DNA from 2 places in the Pseudomonas sp. TE36184 genome. Region 1 is predicted to be linked to the other one. Evidence: predicted binding sites of a transcription regulator. Region 1 holds the regulator's gene; the other holds the start of a gene.

Evidence for each region. The regulator FliA, encoded in region 1, starts transcription of late flagellar genes. The targets are predictions, from matches to a motif close to CTAAAGTTTNNNNNNNNNNNGCCGNTAA.
Region 2: a site for FliA is predicted at 9,024-9,051, ahead of ACVWZP_RS14490 (flagellar protein MotY). Genes of this name have one in related genera too.

What each region holds. Positions count from the first base shown of each region.
Region 1 is NZ_JBSSCU010000001.1:6,472,701-6,483,438, reverse strand. It holds partial or broken gene ACVWZP_RS29480 (chemotaxis protein CheA) at 1-2,049, opposite strand, end outside; gene ACVWZP_RS29475 (protein phosphatase CheZ) at 2,061-2,849, opposite strand; gene ACVWZP_RS29470 (chemotaxis response regulator CheY) at 2,868-3,242, opposite strand; gene fliA (RNA polymerase sigma factor FliA) at 3,411-4,151, opposite strand; gene fleN (flagellar synthesis regulator FleN) at 4,148-4,981, opposite strand; gene flhF (flagellar biosynthesis protein FlhF) at 5,087-6,412, opposite strand; gene flhA (flagellar biosynthesis protein FlhA) at 6,424-8,538, opposite strand; partial or broken gene ACVWZP_RS29445 (DUF6124 family protein) at 9,005-9,286, shown strand; gene cspE (transcription antiterminator/RNA stability regulator CspE) at 9,396-9,599, opposite strand; gene flhB (flagellar biosynthesis protein FlhB) at 9,978-10,738, opposite strand, start outside.
Region 2 is NZ_JBSSCU010000001.1:3,218,407-3,229,144, reverse strand. It holds gene ACVWZP_RS14540 (ABC transporter ATP-binding protein) at 1-28, opposite strand, end outside; gene argF (ornithine carbamoyltransferase) at 25-945, opposite strand; gene ACVWZP_RS14530 (molybdopterin oxidoreductase family protein) at 1,379-3,487, shown strand; gene grxD (Grx4 family monothiol glutaredoxin) at 3,574-3,912, shown strand; gene bfr (bacterioferritin) at 4,084-4,554, opposite strand; gene ACVWZP_RS14515 (bacterioferritin-associated ferredoxin) at 4,756-4,974, opposite strand; gene ACVWZP_RS14510 (peroxiredoxin) at 5,220-5,822, shown strand; gene ACVWZP_RS14505 (IS110 family RNA-guided transposase) at 5,939-6,964, shown strand; gene rnt (ribonuclease T) at 7,244-7,915, opposite strand; gene pyrC (dihydroorotase) at 7,912-8,958, opposite strand; gene ACVWZP_RS14490 (flagellar protein MotY) at 9,115-10,023, shown strand; gene ACVWZP_RS14485 (argininosuccinate synthase) at 10,153-10,738, shown strand, end outside.

The DNA.
Region 1 (10,738 bases):
CCAGCCAGCGCTTGAGGTAGAAGACAGTGGCAACGCTTTGTCGCGCACGATCACCACTTCCTGGCCGTCCACCACGTTGGTGCGCGACAGGTCGAGGTGGAAGATCTCGTTGACGTTGACCAGCGGGAAAGCGAAGGCCTGGTTGCCCAGCATCACCATCAGGGTCGGCATGATCGCCAGGGTCAACGGCACCTTGATGACGATCTTCGAGCCCAGGCCCTTGGTCGAGTAGATATTGATCGAACCGTTGAGCTGGCTGATCTTGGTTTTCACCACGTCCATGCCCACGCCACGGCCCGACACGTCGGAAATCTCGGTCTTGGTCGAGAAGCCCGGCGCGAAAATCAGGTTGTAGCACTCGGTATCGGTCAAGCGGTCGGCGGCATCCTTGTCCATCACGCCACGCTTGACGGCGATACCGCGCAGGATCGCCGGGTCCATGCCTTTGCCGTCATCGGTGATCGACAGCAGGATATGGTCGCCCTCTTGTTCCGCCGCCAGAATCACCTTGCCGTTACGGGACTTGCCCGCGGCTTCGCGTTCTTCCGGGGTTTCCACGCCGTGGTCGACGGCGTTGCGCACCAAGTGGACCAGCGGGTCGGCCAGGGCCTCGACAAGGTTTTTGTCGAGGTCGGTTTCTTCACCCACCAGTTCCAGGTTGATTTCTTTCTTGAGCTGGCGAGCCAGGTCACGAACCAGGCGCGGGAAGCGACCGAAGACTTTCTTGATCGGCTGCATCCGCGTCTTCATCACCGCGGTCTGCAGGTCGGCAGTGACCACGTCGAGGTTCGACACGGCCTTCTGCATGGCTTCGTCGCCACTGTTCAGGCCCAGGCGCACCAGGCGGTTACGCACCAGCACCAGTTCGCCGACCATGTTCATGATGTCGTCCAGGCGCGCGGTATCCACACGCACCGTGGTTTCGGCTTCGCTGGCAGGCTTGTCGGCCGCGGCGGCGGCCGGGGCACGCGCGGCAGCGGCAGGAGCGGCGGCAGCCGGGGCACGCGCGGCAGCGGCAGGAGCGGCGGCAGCCGGGGCCGGGGCCGGCTTGGCGGCAGCAGGGGCCGCGGCTTTGGCCGGTGCCGGTTTGGCCGCCACCGGGGCTGCCGTCGCCGCAGCGCCAGCGGCCACTTCAGCGAACTTGCCCTTGCCGTGCAATTCGTCGAGCAGGGCTTCGAATTCGTGATCGGAAATCAGCCCGTCGCCGGCAGGTGCGGCAGCGGCAGCAGCCGGTGCGGCAGCCGTTGCGGCGACTTCCGGCAAGGCATCGGCAGCAAAGGAGCCCTTGCCATGCAACTGGTCGAGCAACGCTTCGAATTCGTCGTCGGTAATGTCGGTGCCGGCGGCGGCGGCGGCTGCCGGAACTTGCGAGGCACTCGCAGGTGCTTGCGCCTCAGCCGCAGGTGCAACGGCGTCGGCAGCGAACTGGCCCTTGCCGTGCAACTGATCGAGCAGGGATTCGAATTCTGCGTCGGTAATGTCTTCGCCGGTCGGCGCGGCGGGCGCGGCCACTGCAGCGACCGCTTGCGGCGCTTCGGCTTCGGCCTTGACCGCATTGAGGGAGTCGAGCAGTTGCTCGAACTCGCTGTCGGTGACATCCGCTTCGGCTTCGACGACAGGCTCCGGAGCCGCTTCCACCACCGGCGCGGCCGCGGTGTCGGCAGGCTCCGCCAGACGCGCCAGGGCGGCCAGCAGTTCCGGGGTGGCTGCGGTGATCGGGGCACGTTCGCGAACTTCGCTGAACATGCCGTTGACCGCATCCAGCGCTTCGAGAATCACGTCCATCAGCTCCGAATCAACGTGACGCTCACCCTTGCGCAGGATGTCGAACACGTTCTCGGCGATGTGGCAGCACTCCACCAGCTCATGGAGCTGGAGGAAGCCGGCGCCCCCTTTTACAGTGTGAAAACCGCGAAAAATTGCATTGAGCAGGTTCGCATCATCCGGTCGGCTTTCCAGCTCGACCAGTTGTTCGGACAGTTGCTCTAAAATTTCGCCGGCCTCTACAAGGAAATCCTGAAGGATTTCTTCATCGGCGCCGAAGCTCATGGGTGTGCTCCTTAGAAGCCTAAACTGGATAACAGGTCATCTACGTCATCCTGACCTGACATAACGTCTTCACGTTTATCGGCATGAATCTGCGGACCTTCACCCTTGGCGAGATGTTTTTGTGGATCTTTTTCCGAGAGGATCGCTTCGCGGTCATGTTCGATGCCGGCGAAACGATCAACTTGGCCTGCCATAAGCACCAATTTGAGCAAGTTGCTTTCCACTTCGGTGACCAATTGGGTCACGCGCTTGATCACCTGACCGGTGAGGTCCTGGTAATCCTGGGCGAGCAGAATGTCATTGAGGTTGCTGGACACCGTGTGGTTGTCCTGTTCGCTGCGCGACAGGAAACCCTCGACCCGACGGGCCAACTCACGAAACTCCTCAGCCCCCACTTCCCGACGCATGAAGCGGCCCCAGTCAACGCTGAGGGCCTGGGCTTCGTTGGCCATGCCGTTGACCAGGGGCGTGGCGTTTTCCACCAGGTCCATGGTGCGGTTGGCCGCCGCTTCAGTCAGCCTGACCACATAGGACAGGCGCTCAGTGGCATCGGTGATTTGCGAAATTTCTTCAGCCTGGGGCATGTGCGGGTCAATCTGAAAATTGACGATCGCACTGTGCAGCTCGCGCGTGAGCTTGCCCACTTCCTGATACAGGCCGCGGTCACGGGTCTGGTTAAGCTCATGGATTAACTGCACCGCGTCGCCGAACTGGCCTTTTTCAAGGCTCTCGACCAGTTGGTGAGCATGCTTTTTCAGGGTCGACTCAAAGTCCCCCTGTGACGTTTCTTTATGCTCCATAGCTCCCCCGCGATGGCATTAGCCGTGGATGCGTTCGAAGATTTTTTCGATCTTCTCTTTCAAGGCCAATGCAGTGAATGGCTTGACCACGTAGCCGTTGACCCCGGCCTGGGCGGCTTCGATGATCTGCTCACGCTTGGCTTCGGCGGTCACCATCAACACGGGAAGGCTGCGCAGTTTTTCATCGGCGCGCACATGGCGCAGCAAGTCGATACCGGTCATGCCGGGCATGTTCCAGTCGGTTACCAGAAAGTCGATGCTCCCGCTGTTGAGGATCGGAATCGCCGTAAGGCCGTCATCCGCCTCGACCGTGTTGGTGAACCCCAGGTCACGCAACAGGTTTTTTATGATCCGCCGCATCGTTGAGAAGTCATCAACGATGAGGATTTTCATGTTCTTGTCCAATTCGACCTCCAAGCAGTCTTAAAACGCGTCCAGCACCTGGACGCGCCATTTCAATCAACAGGCGTTACACAAAAAGGACTGCCCAGGGCACCACGAAACTCACCCGCGAAAACCAAGGGCCTCGCGGTAGTGTCTGCAGTGTCCCCACACTGCCTGTCAGCGCGCGCGCCACTCTCCCAGGCGTCCCCGCAAGCGGGCTGCGCACTGGCTGTGCAGCTGGCTGACACGCGATTCGCTGACCCCCAGGACCTCACCGATTTCCTTGAGGTTCAGCTCTTCGTCGTAGTACAGCGCCAACACCAGTCGCTCACGCTCCGGCAGATTGGCAATCGCGTCCGCCAGCGCCCCCTGAAAGCGTTCATCTTCCAGGTCGCGCGACGGTTCGAGATGAGCACTCGCGCCGTCCTCGTGCAGCCCTTCGTGTTCGCCGTCCTGCAACAGGTCGTCGAAACTGAACAGGCGGCTGCCCAAGGTATCGTTCAAAATCCCGTAATAATCGTCGAGACTCAATTGGAGTTCGGCCGCAACTTCGTGATCTTTAGCGTCGCGACCGGTTTTTGCTTCAATTGCACGAATTGCGTCACTGACCATGCGCGTATTGCGGTGTACCGAACGCGGCGCCCAATCCCCTTTACGCACTTCATCGAGCATCGCACCACGGATACGGATACCCGCATACGTCTCGAAACTCGCACCCTTGCTCGCGTCGTATTTGGTCGATACTTCGAGCAGGCCGATCATGCCGGCCTGGATCAAGTCTTCGACCTGGACACTGGCGGGCAGGCGTGCCAGCAAGTGATAGGCAATGCGCTTGACCAGCGGCGCATAGCGCTCGATCAATTCGCCCTGGCGGTCACGTGCCGAATTTTTGTAAAGGTTATAGCCGCTGGCTGTCATAGCACCGGTCCTGCGCTCGTCTGATGCACCAATCGCTCGACGAAAAACTCCAGATGCCCCCGAGGGTTGGCGGGCAACGGCCAGGTATCGACCTTCTGAGCAATAGCCTTGAACGCCAACGCGCATTTCGAACGAGGGAACGCTTCGTAGACCGCACGCTGCTTTTGCACGGCCTTGCGTACACACTCGTCATAGGGAACTGCGCCGACGTATTGTAAGGCGACATCGAGAAAGCGATCAGTGACCTTGGTCAACTTGGCGAACAGGTTGCGTCCTTCCTGCGGGCTCTGGGCCATGTTGGCCAGCACGCGGAAGCGGTTCATGCCGTAGTCGCGGTTGAGCAGTTTGATCAGGGCGTAGGCGTCGGTGATCGAGGTGGGTTCATCGCAGACCACCAGCAGGACTTCTTGCGCGGCGCGCACGAAGCTGACCACGGACTCGCCAATCCCGGCGGCGGTGTCGATCACCAGCACGTCGAGGTTGTCGCCGATATCGCTGAACGCCTGGATCAGGCCGGCATGCTGCGCAGGGCTCAAGTGGACCATGCTCTGGGTGCCCGAGGCGGCCGGCACGATGCGGATGCCTCCAGGGCCCTGCAGCAGCACATCGCGCAGCTCGCAGCGACCCTCGATCACATCGGCGAGGGTGTGTTTGGGCGTGAGCCCCAGCAAAACGTCAACGTTCGCCAACCCAAGGTCAGCATCCAGCAGCATGACACGACGGCCAAGCTCTGCCAGGGCCAGGGACAAATTCACTGACACGTTAGTTTTCCCGACGCCACCTTTGCCGCCGGTCACCGCGATCACCTGTACGGGATGCATGCTGCCCATTTTAATTCTTTACCTTGTCTTGCTTAGACGCAGGCTACATGGCTTGGCCGCGTGAATCGCTTGCAGACCATCGATGTAGATACATTTCATGGTGTTCATGCTGCCTCAACCCACCCGCTTTGCCGGGTTGTGGTAAAGGTCAGCGAACATATCGGCCATCGCTTCCTCGCTAGGCTCTTCTTGCATTTGCACGCTGACGGCACGGCTGACCAACTGATGACGGCGCGGCAGATGCAAATCATCCGGAATCCGCGGCCCGTCGGTCAGGTAGGCGACCGGAAGTTCATGACTGATAGCCAGGCTCAGCACCTCGCCCAGGCTCGCGGTTTCGTCGAGCTTGGTGAGGATGCATCCGGCCAGGCCGCAGCGCTTGTAGCTATGGTACGCAGCGGTAAGAACTTGTTTTTGGCTGGTGGTTGCAAGCACCAGGTAATTTTTTGCCTTGATGCCACGCCCGGCCAGGCTCTCCAGCTGCATGCGCAACGCCGGATCGCTGGCTTGCAGGCCGGCGGTATCGATCAGCACCACACGTTTGCGCAGCAACGGATCGAGGGCGTTGGCCAGGGACTGGCCCGGGTCGACGTGGGTCACCGACACATTGAGGATGCGGCCCAGGGTCTTGAGTTGCTCCTGGGCACCGATGCGGTAGCTGTCCATGCTTACCAGCGCGATGTTCTGAGCGCCGTACTTGAGCACGTAGCGCGCCGCCAGCTTGGCCAGCGTGGTGGTCTTGCCCATGCCGGCAGGGCCGACCATGGCGATCACGCCGCCCTCTTCCAGGGGTTCGAGTTCCGGGGTGACGATCATCCGCGCCAGGTGGGCCAGCAACATGCGCCAGGCCTGGCGAGGTTCTTCGATTTCGCTGGTCAGCGCCAGCAGGTCGCGGGACAACGGGCCGGACAGGCCGATGCGTTGCAGGCGACGCCACAGGTTGGCCTGTTGCGGCTTGCTGCCTTGCAGTTGGGTCCAGGCCAGCGAACCGAGCTGCACTTCCAGCAGCTCGCGCAGGCCGTTGAGCTCAAAGCGCATCGAGTCGAACACACGCTGGTCGACTGCGGCGGCCGGGGCAGGCGCGGCAGGCGCGGCAGGACGCGGCGGTTCGATGAACGTCGGCTCGACCAGCGGCTCGGCGGCGGTCAGCGGCAGGCCGGCGAACAACTGGCGATTGGTGGTCGCATCGCTGTCACCGCGCATGCTCAGTTCGGCCTGGGCCGAGACAATGCGCGAGGCCGTCTTGCGCAGCTCGTCTTCAAGCTCCATGTTCGGGACACGCGGGGCCAGCGCCGAAGGGGTGTAATCCAGGGCAGCCGTCAGCTCGACACCGCCGGCAATACGACGGTTACCGATAATCGCAGCGTCGGCGCCCAGCTCGTCACGTACCAGTTTCATGGCCTGACGCATATCGGCGGCGAAAAAACGCTTTACTTGCATAACCCACTACCTCAGCCGTTGGGCCCTACTGTCGCGACGATAGTCACTTGCTTGTTGTCAGGGATTTCCTGATAAGCCAAAACGTGCAAATTCGGCACTGCCAGGCGTCCAAACCGCGACAACATCGCTCGGACCGGGCCTGCCACCAGCAGAATCACCGGTTGGCCCTGCATTTCCTGACGCTGCGCTGCTTCGATCAACGAACGCTGCAGTTTTTCAGCCATGCTTGGCTCCAGCAGAACGCCCTCTTCCTGGCCCTGTCCTGCCTTCTGAATACTATTGAGCAATATTTGTTCCAACCTTGGCTCCAAGGTGATCACAGGCAGCTCAGACTCAATCCCTACAATGCTTTGTACGATAGCGCGGGATAATCCAACGCGCACGGCGGCCACCAACGCGGCAGTATCTTGACTCTTGGCGGCATTGTTGGCGATGGCCTCGGCGATGCTGCGAATGTCGCGCACCGGCACCTGTTCGGCCAGCAGCGCCTGCAGCACCTTGAGCAATTGCGACAGCGACAGCACGCCCGGCACCAGCTCTTCGGCGAGCTTGGGCGAGGCTTTGGCCAGCAAACCCATTAGTTGCTGGACTTCTTCGTGGCCGATCAGCTCGTGGGAGTGCTTGTACAGAATCTGGTTGAGGTGCGTGGCGACCACGGTGCTGGCGTCCACCACGGTGTAGCCGAGGGACTGCGCCTGACTGCGCTGGCTGACTTCGATCCAGACCGCCTCCAGACCAAAAGCCGGATCTTTGGCGGTTATACCGTTCAACGTGCCGAACACCTGGCCCGGGTTGATCGCCAGCTCGCGGTCGGGGTAGATCTCCGCTTCGGCGAGGATCACGCCCATCAGGGTCAGGCGGTAGGCGCTGGGGGCCAGGTCGAGGTTGTCGCGGATATGCACAGTGGGCATCAGGAAGCCCAGGTCCTGGGACAGCTTCTTGCGCACGCCCTTGATCCGCGCGAGCAATTGGCCGCCCTGGTTGCGGTCGACCAACGGGATCAGGCGGTAGCCGACTTCCAGGCCGATCATGTCGATCGGGGTCACGTCGTCCCAGCCCAACTCCTTGGTTTCCTGGGCGCGGGCCGGCGACGGCAGCAGTTCCTGCTGGCGCGCGATTTCTTGCTGGGCCTTCACCTTGACCAAGTTCTGCTTTTTCCAGAACAGGTAGGCGCCACCGGCGGCCATCGCCGCCATGCTCAAGAACGAGACGTGGGGCATGCCGGGCACAATGCCCATGATCGCCATGATGCCCGCCGCCACGGCCAGCGCCTTGGGCGAGGCGAACATCTGCCGGCTGATCTGCTTGCCCATGTCTTCGGAGCCCGACGCACGGGTCACCATGATCGCCGCAGCTGTGGATAACAACAGTGATGGCAATTGCGCCACTAAACCGTCACCGATGGTCAGCAGGGCGTAGACCTTGCCCGCATCGCCGAAGGTCATGCCGTGCTGGAAGATCCCGACCGCCATGCCGCCGATCAGGTTGATGAACAGAATCAACAGGCCGGCGATGGCGTCACCGCGCACGAATTTGCTGGCACCGTCCATGGAACCGTAGAACTCGGCCTCCTGGGCCACTTCCAGGCGGCGCGATTTGGCCTGGTTCTGGTCGATCAGGCCGGCGTTGAGGTCGGCGTCGATGGCCATCTGTTTGCCTGGCATGGCGTCGAGGGTAAAGCGCGCGCTCACCTCGGAAATCCGCCCGGCGCCCTTGGTCACCACCACGAAGTTGATGATCATCAGGATCGCGAACACCACGATACCGACCACGTAGTTACCGCCGATCACCACCTCGCCGAAGGCCTGGATCACCTTACCGGCGGCGGCATGCCCGTCCTGGCCGTGGAGCATGACCACGCGGGTCGACGCCACGTTCAACGCCAGCCGCAACAGCGTGGCGATCAGCAGAATGGTGGGAAACACCGCGAAATCCAGCGGCCGCAACGCGTAGACGCAGACCAGCAGGACCACGACGGACAAGGCAATGTTGAAGGTGAAGAACACGTCGAGCAGGAACGGCGGCATCGGCAACATCATCATTGCCAGCATCACCAGCAACAACAACGGCACACCCAGATTGCCCCGCGAGAGGTCAGTCAGGGTGCTGCGGGCCGTGCTGAGCATTTGAGAGCGATCTACCACCGGTACTCCTCGCATCCTTGAAGCAAACTTTTGACGCCGAGAGGCGTCCTGGAGGCGGTATTGCAAGAAGCCTTCCAACTTTTGTTCTCCGAGTTGGATCAGTGGCTAGGGAGCAAGCGCCCTCGCCACAAGTGTTCGCCTGCAGAGGTTGCGAAACTTCCGACAAGTGTTTGAGGTTGCCCCTAGGAAACTCGCTCTCTAGTCTCCGTACTTCGCTGCACACGCAGCGGTCGGGCGTCGCGGCCCATGTAAATTCAGGCGCAAAGTGCCATTGTCCGCTTTCAGTTGACGTTTTTTTATCGTCTACTGTGCGGCGCTACGGTGGCTGTGCGCGGGATACCTTCGGGTATGCCGGTTTCCTGATTCCGGTCCGCGAACCTGCGTACAGCTGCCACCCCATCGCATCGCGGCGATCAGTGGCAGCTCCACTTAAATCAGGAGCGTCACAATGGTTAAACCAACCCCAAATCCCCCGCGCGGCACCAATACCCCACCCACCGTGCTGTTCACCCTCATCGACGGCATCAGCACCGAAGACCTGCTGGTCAACCTCACCGAAACCCTGGCTTGCGCACACGCCCTGACCTGCGACTTCGCCCCTGATCTGGAAGGATCACGGTGAGAAGGGGCGCTGGGAATTGCGCAATTGGTTGAGGTAGCGCGGTTATTGGCTGAGCGAGTACTGGATGACATCGAGCCATCAGCCGAGACAGAACTGGGTAAACCCTAGACAAGCGTCCAACCCAGTGATCGTTCCCGCCGATGGGAACGATCAACTTTTGCTTCAAGGGGACAGAGCGCTAATGGGCGCGGCGAAGGGATGCTATCAGTGGCGATCTTTATACAGGACGCACATTCTCGGCCTGCGGGCCTTTTTGGCCCTGCGTCACGTCGTATTCCACTTTTTGATTTTCTTCCAAACTTTTGAAACCGGTGCCGGTGATTGCTGAATAGTGGACAAACACGTCCGTGCTGCCGTCGTCGGGAGAAATAAAACCAAACCCCTTCTCCGCGTTAAACCATTTCACAGTACCCGTTGCCATGGCCGTTCTCCGTACACTTCAATTAAGAACTTACACAGGTGTCGTCAGATCAGTTGAATGTCGCATGCATAGATGCCCGCCGGTCGATGGATCATCCAAAACTGCACTTTCTGCCCCTCCGAAAGCAGGCATCCATCCGAACTGCACAGATCTACCAACACATCGTCTCCCCCACTATCCAACGCAATCGAACCCAATCCGGTCTGCTGGTCATAAGACTTAACCCGGCCTGTGAATAGCTGCATCGCCCCACTCCCGGGATTTTACTTCGCAGTACCTGAGGCAATAGAACCGCGAGAAGGCGAAAGTGACGACTGTCAAAGTTGACAGGTCAGGAAGGTTTACGACGAATGGCACGGTGCCAATTTGAACAGTTGGTCAGGAATCGCGCCGCAAATCCGGCGGAATCGGCAGGTCCTTGAGCGGATCGGGGCGCTTGCCTTTGCCCGCACGGTACTGGCGGATCTGGTAGACGTAGGCCAATACCTGGGCCACGGCCAGGTACAGCCCGGCGGGGATTTCCTGGTCGAGGTCGGTGGAGTAGAAGATCGACCGCGCCAGTTCCGGCGACTCCAGCAACAGGATGTCGTTGGCCACGGCGATTTCGCGGATTTTCAGCGCCGTGAAGTCGCTGCCCTTGGCCAGCAGCATCGGCGCGCCGCCCTTCTCCGGGTCGTACTTGAGAGCCACGGCGTAGTGGGTCGGGTTGGTGATCACCACGTCGGCGTCGGGCACCGAAGCCATCATCTTGCGCTGGGACATTTCGCGCTGCAGTTGGCGAATGCGCTGCTTGACCTCGGGGCGACCCTCCTGGTCCTTGTGTTCGTCGCGCACTTCCTGCTTGGTCATCAGCAGTTTCTTGTGGCTTTCCCACAGCTGGATCGGCGCATCCACGGCGGCGATCAGGATCAGCCCGGCGGCCATCCACAACGCACTCCAGCCCACCACTTGCACGCTGTGGATGATCGCCGACTCCAGCGGCTCATGGGCGATGCGCAGCAGGTCATCGATGTCGGAGGACAATACCACCAACGCCACGAACAGAATCAGGATGAACTTGGCCAGGGCCTTGAGCAGTTCCACCAACGCCTTGGTGGAAAACATGCGCTTGAGCCCCGCCGCCGGGTTCATGCGGCTGA
Region 2 (10,738 bases), 3.3 Mb from region 1:
GCAGGTTCAGCAGTAATGGCTTGCTCATGCGTGGTGGTACGCCGGTTCGACCAGAAATTCGAGCAGGGCCTTTTGTGCATGCAGACGGTTTTCTGCCTGGTCCCAGGCGACCGAACGCGGGTCGTCGAGCAGATCGAGGCTGATTTCTTCGCCACGGTGGGCAGGCAGGCAGTGCATGAACAGCACGTCCGGCGCGGCCAGGTCGAGCAGGGCGCGGGTGACCTGGAACGGTGCAAACAGCTTCAGGCGCTTGGCGGTTTCGTCTTCCTGGCCCATGGAGGTCCAGACATCGGTGCTTACCAGGTGCGCGCCGACCACCGCGTCTTTTGGATCACGCAGGATCTGCACGCGACCATCGGCTTTGGCCAGGAATTCGGCGGACGGTTCGAAGCCTTCCGGGCAGGCGATGCGCAGGTGGAAGTCGAACTGGATCGCCGCTTCTATATAACTGTTGCACATGTTGTTGCCGTCGCCGATCCAGGCCACGGTCTTGCCCTGGATCGAGCCACGGTGCTCGAGGAAGGTTTGCATGTCGGCCAGCAACTGGCACGGGTGCAGGTCATCGGACAGGCCGTTGATCACCGGTACCCGGGAGTTCGCGGAAAATTCGGTCAGGGTGCTGTGGGCAAAGGTCCGGATCATCACCGCATCGAGCATGCGCGACATGACAATCGCGCAATCGCTGATTGGCTCGCCACGGCCCAGTTGGGTGTCACGCGGCGACAGGAAAATGGCCTGGCCACCCAACTGGATCATGCCGGCCTCGAAGGACAAGCGGGTGCGGGTCGACGATTTCTCGAAAATCATCCCGAGTACGCGGTTTTTCAAAGGCTCGAACAGTACGCCGCGGTTACGCAGGTCTTTAAGCTCAATGCCTCGACGGATCACGCTGACCAGCTCTTCGGGCGTGCAATCCATCAGGGAGAGAAAGTGCCTTGCGCTCATCATTAACTACCTTTTTGCAACAGACCGCAGATACTCAAAGCCTTGTTTATTGTGAAAACGGGCGAGACCTGCGGCGAAAGCCGCACGGGGCGACGAAATAGGGGAAGGCGCGATCTTATAATTAAATGTCGCGTCTTACCAATAGGGCTACGGTGTTTAGGGGTGTTCAGACAGGCGCGAGAGCGCTTTTGAAGACGATTTCCTGACAGCAGCGGGTCATTTGTACACTGGCCCTGCGACCTTTTGCAATCCGCGAGGGCGGGGCCAGGCCAGGCTGCGTCGGTTTCAGGGGCACTTCCGCAGGTTTTGAAACATTTTCTCACGCTTGCCCATGGCCTGGCCTGATGCCCTTCGATTCACGCGACGAACGTTGCTGGTGCCCGCCGCAGTCGCGGCCCATAGTCAGGCCAAAGCCCTAATAAAGAGACTGGCCATGACCAAGACTCTCCACCACCGTGCCTGCCATCTGTGCGAAGCCATCTGTGGCCTGACCCTGGAAACCACCCAAGCCGAAGACGGCAGCCTGGCGATCACGTCGATCAAGGGCGACCCACTGGACACCTTCAGTCGCGGGCATATCTGCCCCAAGGCAGTGGCGTTGCAGGATATCCAGAATGACCCGGACCGCCTGCACCAACCCATGTTGCGGGTGGGTAGTGAATGGCAACCGATTGCGTGGGAAGACGCCTTCGCGCTGGTGGCCGAAAAACTGGCGGGCATCCAGGCTCGCTACGGACAGAATTCAGTGGCGGTGTACCAGGGCAATCCCAGCGTGCATAACTACGGGCTGATGACCCACAGCAATTACTTCCTTGGCCTGCTCAAGACACGCAACCGGTTTTCCGCGACGTCGGTCGACCAGTTGCCTCATCACCTCAGCAGCCACCTGATGTACGGCCATGGCCTGTTGTTGCCGATTCCGGATATCGACCACACCGACTTCATGCTGATCCTCGGCGGCAACCCGCTGGCGTCCAACGGCAGCATCATGACCGTGCCCGACGTGGAGAAGCGCCTCAAGGCCATCCAGGCCCGGGGCGGCAAAGTGGTGGTGGTCGACCCGCGGCGCAGCGAGACGGCGGCGATTGCCGATCAGCACCTGTTTGTACGGCCCGGTGGCGACGCCGCGTTGCTGTTCGGACTGCTCAACACGTTGTTTGCCGAAAACCTGACCCGTGCCAGTCACTTGCCAGTCGACGGCCTGGACGACGTGCGCCGCGCAATCGCCGGGTTTACCGCTGAGGCCATGAGCCGCCAGTGCGCGCTGCCTGCCGAGCAGATCCGCCAGCTGGCGCGGGATTTTGCCGCGGCGGACAGGGCCGTGTGTTACGGGCGCATGGGCGTTTCGACCCAGGCATTCGGCACGCTGTGCCATTGGCTGGTGCAATTGATCAATCTGGTCACCGGTAACCTGGATCGTCCAGGCGGCGCCTTGTGTACCACGCCAGCGGTGGACCTGGTGGCCTCCACCTCCGGCGGGCATTTCAATCGTTGGCAGAGCCGTGTGTCGGGGCGTCCGGAGTACGGTGGTGAGTTGCCGGTGTCGGCGTTGGCGGAAGAAATGCTCACCGAAGGTGAAGGACAGATCCGCGCCCTGGTCACCGTGGCCGGCAATCCGGTGCTATCGACGCCGAATGGTCGCCAGTTGGAGCAGGCCCTGGATGGGCTGGAATTCATGGTCAGCGTCGATCTCTACATCAACGAGACGACGCGTTATGCCGACCTGATCCTGCCGTCCACCTCGGCGCTGGAAAACGATCACTACGACACCACCTTCAATATGTTCGCGGTGCGCAATGTCAGCCGTTTCAATCGTGCGATCCTGCCCAAGCCTGACGGCGCGCTGCACGACTGGGAGATCTTCGTCGGCCTGGCCAAGGCGTTTGCCGCGCACACCGGGGTTGCGCTCAAGCCGACCCTGCCACCGGCGCAGATGATCGACTTCGGCCTGCGCGCCGGCGTGTATGGCGATGCTTCCAGCCACCAATTGTCGGTGGCAATGCTCGCCGAACACCCCCACGGCGTGGACCTGGGGCCCCTGACGCCCAATCTCGCCGCGCGCCTGAAAACCGCGAATGGCCGGGTACAGGCCGCGCCGGCCGTGATTCTGGCGGACCTCGCGCGCTTCGCGGCGCAACCGCTGCCACCGGCCGACGAATTGCTGTTGATCGGCCGCCGCCATGTGCGCAGCAACAATTCCTGGATGCATAACTATCACCGCCTGGTGAAGGGCAAGCCCCGGCACCAACTGCTCATGCATCCGGAGGATCTGGCCCGCCGCCAATTGAGCGACGGGCAGCGGGTGAAGGTCAGTTCGCGCATCGGCATGATCGAGGTCGAGGTCGCGGCCAGCCTGGACATGATGCCAGGCGTGGTCAGCCTGCCGCATGGTTGGGGCCACGGGCGTCCGGGCGTGCAGATGACGATCGCCAGCCGTCAGCCGGGTGCCAGCGCGAACGACCTGACCGACGAGCGGCAGTTGGATGAGTTATCGGGCAATGCCGCGCTGAACGGCGTGCCGGTCCACGTAGCTGCGGCATAAGGTCTCCGAGCACCACGCTGGGATTTTGCGTTACAATGCGCCACCGTGCCGACCTGTGAGTCGCAAAGTTCCAGCCGAGGTGTTCCATGGATATCATCGAAACGATCAAAGAGCAGATTGCCAACAACACCATTCTGCTTTACATGAAGGGCTCTCCCAATGCCCCGCAGTGCGGCTTCTCCGCGAAAGCGTCCCAAGCCATCATGAAATGTGGCGAGAAATTCGCTTATGTGGATATCCTGCAAAACCCGGAAATTCGCGCGAACCTGCCGAAGTACGCTAACTGGCCGACTTTCCCGCAACTGTGGGTAGCCGGTGAGCTGGTCGGCGGCAGCGACATCATCAGTGAAATGTTCGAGAACGGTGAGTTGCAGACGTTGGTCAAAGACGCAGCGGCAAAAGCGGCAGCCCAGACTGAAGCTTGATTGGCCTGCAACAAAAAGCCCCGCTTCTCATACGAGAGCGGGGCTTTTTTGTGCTTCATCTGTAGGAGCGAGCTTGCTCGCGAAGAACGTCAACGATAACGCGGGCCCCCTGATGGAATGCGGGGCCCTTGAGTTTTTCGCGAGCAAACTCGCGCCTACCGTGAATAAGGGTTATTCACCCATCTGCGATTGCAGGTAGTTCTCCAGGCTGACCTTGTCGATCAGGCCCAGTTGGGTTTCCAGCCAGTCGATATGTTCTTCCTGGTCTTCCAGGATATCTTCCAGCAGTTCGCGGCTGCCGAAGTCCTTGGTCACTTCGCAGTGAGCGATGGCGGCCTTGAGCTCGCTGTGGCTCTTGCGTTCGAAGCCCAGGTCGCTGCTGATCATTTCGTGGGTGTGCTCGCCGATGTTCAGCTTGCCCAGGTCCTGTACGTTCGGCAGGCCTTCCAGGAACAGGATGCGCTTGATCAGGGCATCGGCGTCCTTCATGGCTTTGATCGATTCCTTGTACTCACGCTTGCCCAGCTTTTCCAGGCCCCAATCGTCATACATGCGCGCATGCAGAAAGTACTGATTGATCGCGACCAGTTCATTGCCAAGGATTTTGTTGAGTTGCTGGATGACTGAGATGTCGCCTTTCATGATTGGGGTCCTGCCCTTTATTCGCGGTATATAAGCAGGAGTCTGCGTGGCGAGCCCCTGAGTGTCAAACCTAAGTTATTGAATAATAAATGAAAATTAATCTGAATAAGAATGTTTGTGTTCCGCGTCTTGGCCCTAACTAATTGAATTGCGGGCATAAAAAAGCCGGACACTAAGTCCGGCTCTTTAAAATACGTTGATTCAGGCGTGTGTAAATTCTGCTGAATAGGGCAGCGCGACCTGAGCTGTTTGCAGCTGCGTCAGGGTTTCCCGTACCACTTGCTTGGCGAGGCAAGCACATTTGCCACATTGGCTGGCAACGCCGGTCGTTTCACGCACTTCCTTGTAGCTGCAGCAACCTTCGTAGATTGCTTCGCGGATTTGTCCGTCGGTGACGCCAGTGCAGAGGCAGACATACATAAGGGAGAACCATCGCGGGTTTAAGGCTTAAGTGCGATGGATCTTAATGTTAACGAGAATGATTGTCAAAGTAGTTTTGCCGTGCTGGGCCGCGACTTTGCCTGTGCGCTGACGAACGGTTTTTTCAGTGTATGATGGTCGGTCTTCACGAAGCGTGACTGCGTCACAGGCTTGTCGCTTATGCGCGGCAGACTCGAGGCCGGTCCTTTTACTTCAATCGTCACCCCTGCATCAGGAGATATCCAATGAGCGTACTCGTCGGCAAACAAGCCCCGGATTTCGACGTACCTGCCGTTCTCGGCACTGGCGAAATCGTTGACAGCTTCAAGCTGTCTGAAGCCATCAAAGGCAAATACGGCCTGGTGTTCTTCTACCCGCTGGACTTCACTTTCGTCTGCCCTTCGGAGCTGATCGCTCTGGACCACCGCATGGACGATTTCAAGGCGCGTAACGTTGAAGTGGTCGCGGTTTCCATCGACTCCCATTTCACCCACAACGCCTGGCGCAACACTGCCATCAACGATGGCGGCATCGGCAAAGTCAAATACACCATGGCTGCCGACATGAAGCACGACATCGCCAAGGCCTACGACGTTGAGTCCGAAGGCGGCGTGGCGTTCCGTGGCGCGTTCCTGATCGATGACAAGGGCGTTGTGCGCTCGCAGATCATCAACGACCTGCCGCTGGGCCGTAACATGGAAGAGCTGATCCGTCTGGTCGACGCGCTGCAATTCCACGAAGAGCACGGCGAAGTCTGCCCTGCCAACTGGAAAAAAGGCGACAAAGGCATGAACGCTTCGCCAGAAGGCGTTGCAGCCTACCTGACCGAGAACGCCGGCAAGCTGTAAGCCACGTTTGCGGTAAAAAAAACCGGCCTGAGAAGGCCGGCTAATGAGATGGTCACCCCCAACACCCTGTGAGGGCTACGCTTTCACGGGGTGTTTTGTTTTCGGAGGCCATCATCATGAGCGAGTCAGCACTGATCGGTATCGATCTCGGCAAACATACTTTCCACCTGCACGGCCAGGATAAGTCGGGCCGCGAGGTGTTTCGCAAAAAATGCTCACGAGCGCAGATGATGCAGTTTTTCGGCAATGTGCCGAGCTGTGTCGTGGTGATGGAGGCCTGTGCAGGGTCGCATTTTGTCGCTCGCCAACTGATGGCGATGGGACACACGGCCAAGCTGATTTCCCCGCAGTTCGTTAAGCCCTTCGTCAAGGGCAACAAAAATGACTTCGTCGACGCTGAGGCGATCTGTGAAGCCGCTTCCCGCCCATCCATGCGCTTCGTTACGCCTAAAACCGAATCCCAGCAAACCCTGTCTGTGCTGCATCGGATGCGCGAATCATTGGTGCATGACCGCACCAAAACGGCTAATCAGATGCACGGTTTTCTGTTGGAGTTTGGAATCAGCCTGCCCAAGGGATTGGCCATCATGAAGCGTTTGGCGAGCGTTTTGGCCGAGCACGAATTACCCGTTCGTCTGACGGTCTTATTGCAGCGCCTGCACGATCACTTCGTCTATCTGGATGAGCAAATCAAAGCGCTGGATAAAGAACTGGCGGGCCAACTGGCCAACGATGATCTGGGCAGTCGTTTGCTGAGCATGCCGTGTGTCGGCCCGATCACCGCCAGCCTGCTGGCTGTGGAGATGGGCGATGGTAAACAGTACCGATGCGGTCGCGACTTTGCCGCCTCCGTTGGCTTAGTGCCCAGGCAGTACAGTACGGGCGGCAAGGCCAATCTGCTGGGGATCAGCAAGCGGGGTGACAAGCATCTGCGACAACTGTTGGTGCAGTGTTCCAGGGTCTATATGCAGAGGCTGGATCACCAGAAAGGCGCTCTGGCTGACTGGGTTAAAACCTTGCTCAGTCGACGACATTCAAATGTCGTGGCCTGTGCCCTGGCTAACAAACTGGCGCGTATCGCTTGGGCGATAGCCGCTCGCCATACGCAATATGAAGCAGGGCCAGACGCTTTGAACGCCTGACCCTGCAGTTGTTGCAGTACCACGATTCACCCTTCAGGTTTTGCGATAGCTGAACAACAGATGATGTGAACGGCACACCGGCCTGGCGAAGATCCTGACATAAAAATCGGCTTCAGAAGCCGACCGGTTTTTAAGGATCGTCAGGCGCGACTCTCATCGTGGCGCTGGGGCATGCCCCAAACAGACGCCGGATAGATTTAAGCAAGCCAACCACACCACCCGTTAATCAGTATTGCAAAAATGGGGGTGACCATAGATTTTTATGCGCGGGATTCCACTTCAGTCGTTGAAGTCTTCCCAGCCGCCCATCTGTTTCCAACGGTTGACGATGCCGCAGAACAGCTCGGCGGTCTTTTCGGTGTCATAGCGCGCCGAGTGGGCTTCGCGACCGTCAAAGTCGATACCGGCGGCCTGGCAGGCTTTGGCCAATACGGTCTGGCCATAAGCCAGGCCGGCGAGCGTAGCGGTGTCGAAGCTGGAGAACGGGTGGAACGGGTTGCGCTTCATGTCCAGCCGCGCCACGGCGGCATTCAGGAAGCCCAGGTCGAAGCTGCTGTTGTGCCCCACCAGGATCGCGCGTTTGCAGCCATTGGCCTTCAACGCCTTGCGCACGCCACGGAAGATATCGGTCAGTGCTGCTTCTTCACTCACCGCCATGCGCAGTGGGTGATCGAGCTTGATCCCGGTGAACTCCAGGGCCGCGGCTTCGATATTGGCGCCTTCGAACGGCTCGACGCGGAAGAAGTGGGTGTGTTCCGCGAACACAAAACCCTGTTCATCCATGCCGATGGTGGTCGCGGCGATTTCCAGCAGCGCGTCGGTGGCGCAGTTGAAGCCACCGGTTTCTACGTCGATGACGACCGGCAGATAGCCGCGAAACCGCTCGGCCATCGGGTGACGGGAACCTCCACCGCTATGCTCGTGTTCGTCATCGTAATGGTCTTCACTCACTTGCTTTCCTCCAGCAGGCGCCAGCGCAGTGTTTCACCGGCGCGCAGCGGGATAACAGTCAGCTCGCCAAACGGCAGGCTGACGGGGGCAGTCCAGTCTTCACGGACCAGGGTGATGCGGTCGGTATTCGCCGGCAGCCCGTAGAAACGCGGGCCGTTGAGGCTGGCGAAGCCTTCGAGTTTGTCCAGGGCGTTGCGTTGGTCGAACGCTTCGGCGTACAGCTCGATCGCCGCATAGGCGGTGTAGCAACCGGCACAACCGCAGGCCGCTTCCTTGGCATGCTGGGCGTGGGGCGCCGAGTCGGTGCCGAGGAAGAACTTCGGGTTGCCGCTGGTCGCAGCGTCCAGCAGGGCCACCTGATGGGTGTTGCGCTTGAGAATCGGCAGGCAATAGAAGTGCGGCCGAATCCCGCCCACCAGCATGTGGTTGCGGTTGTAGAGCAGGTGATGGGCGGTGATGGTCGCGCCAACGTTGGCCGAGGCCTCGGTGACGAACTGCACCGCATCGGCCGTGGTGATGTGTTCGAACACCACCTTGAGGGTCGGAAACAGCTCGACCACCCGGCGCATATGCTCGTCGATGAAGATCTTCTCGCGATCGAACACGTCGACATCGCCGCGGGTGACTTCACCGTGGATCAACAGCGGCATGCCGACTTCGGCCATCGCTTCGATCGCCGGCAGGATCTTGTCGATGCTGGTCACGCCGGAGTCGGAGTTGGTGGTCGCGCCCGCCGGATACAGCTTGGCGGCGTGTACGAAACCGCTGGCCTTGGCCTCGCGGATTTCGTCGGGCTGGGTGCGGTCGGTCAGGTAGAGCACCATCAGCGGTTCGAAGCGGCTGCCGGCCGGCCGTACAGCGAGGATGCGCTGGCGATAGGCGTCGGCCTGCGCGGCATTACGCACCGGAGGTACCAGGTTAGGCATGATGATGGCGCGGCCAAACGTGCGCGCAACATCGGCCACGGTGTGGGGCAACGCAGCACCATCGCGAAGATGAATATGCCAGTCGTCGGGACGCAGCAGGGTCAGGCGGTCGGACATTGGGGATTCCAGGCGGGTCAATCTGGTGGGAATGCTACCGGAAAAGACTCTTGCAGGCACTCGCTATCAAGTTTTGCCGGATGCATCCGATAGCCTTTGGTATGCCTTAACGATGTATGACGCTTTGAAGTGTTGTAGAAACCAGTGGAGCCTCCCGTGCGCCAGCATTATCTAGCCCTGCTCAGTGTGTTCGCCAGCCTGCCTGCGATGGCCCTCACGTTCCAGACACGTCTGGAGAATATTGAGTGGAAGGTGGAGGGCGACAAATTCGAGTGCCGCTTGACCCAGCCGATCACCGATTTCGGCTCGGGTGAGTTCGTGCGCCGGGCCGGCGAGCAGGCGACATTCCGTCTGAAAGCCTTTAACGGCTTGCTCGGCGCAGGATCGGCGACCCTGCTGGCGGCGGCTGCGCCATGGCAACCGGGCCGTGGCGATATCAACCTCGGCGCCGTGCGTGCCGGCAGTGGCGAGGTCTTGTTCAACAGTTCCCAGGCCCAGGCCGGGCGCCTGTTCAATGGCCTGCTCGAGGGGCGCAGCCCGACCGTGCGGCATTACGGGCGTGAAGGCGGCTATTCGGAAATTCGTCTGTTGCCGGTGAAATTCAACAAAGCCTACAACGACTATCAACTGTGTACCGCCAAGCTGCTGCCGATGAATTACGATCAGGTCAAGCAGACCGAAGTCGGCTTCCCCGGTGGCGGTATCGAGCTCGACGCAGCGGCCAAGCGCAAGCTGGCGGTGATCGTCGAATTCATGAAGGCCGATCCGACGGTCAACCATATCGAATTGAACGGTCACTCCGACAACAGCGGCAATCGCCTGACCAATCGCGATGTCTCGCGCCGTCGCGCATTGGCGGTGATGGACTACTTCAAGGCCAACGGCGTGCCGGAATCGCAGATCACCATGCGTTTCCACGGCGAAAGCTACCCCTTGGCGCCCAATACCAATGCCGCCAACCGCGCGCGCAATCGGCGCGTCAATATCCAGCTCGAACGCGTGGCTGCCCCCGAGAAACCGGCGGTGCAAGCCAAGGGCCCGAGCAACCCCGCCGCTACGTCATAAGGTGCGACCATTGGTCGCCCGCTCGACATAATCTGTCGCTTTATCTTCATTTGCTGTCGCGCCCCTGTAATTTCGCGGTTTTGATCGGTAGAATCGTTGCCTTTCCGTAAAACCCCGTGGAGTGATGGCATGGCCGACGTAAACAAGGTCGTTCTCGCGTATTCCGGCGGCCTGGACACTTCGGTGATCCTCAAGTGGCTGCAGGATACTTATAACTGTGAAGTGGTGACCTTCACCGCTGACCTGGGTCAGGGCGAAGAGGTCGAACCTGCACGCGCCAAGGCGCAAGCCATGGGCGTCAAAGAGATCTACATTGACGACCTGCGCGAAGAGTTCGTCCGCGATTTCGTTTTCCCGATGTTTCGCGCCAACACCGTCTACGAAGGCGAGTACCTGCTGGGTACCTCCATCGCACGTCCGCTGATCGCCAAGCGCCTGATCGAAATCGCCAATGAAACCGGCGCTGACGCCATTTCCCATGGCGCCACCGGCAAAGGCAACGACCAGGTGCGTTTCGAACTGGGCGCCTATGCCCTCAAGCCGGGCGTGAAAGTGATTGCCCCTTGGCGTGAATGGGACTTGCTGTCCCGTGAAAAGCTGATGGATTACGCTGAAAAGCATGGCATCCCGATCGAGCGTCACGGCAAGAAGAAGTCCCCGTACTCGATGGACGCCAACCTGCTGCACATCTCCTATGAAGGCGGCGTGCTGGAAG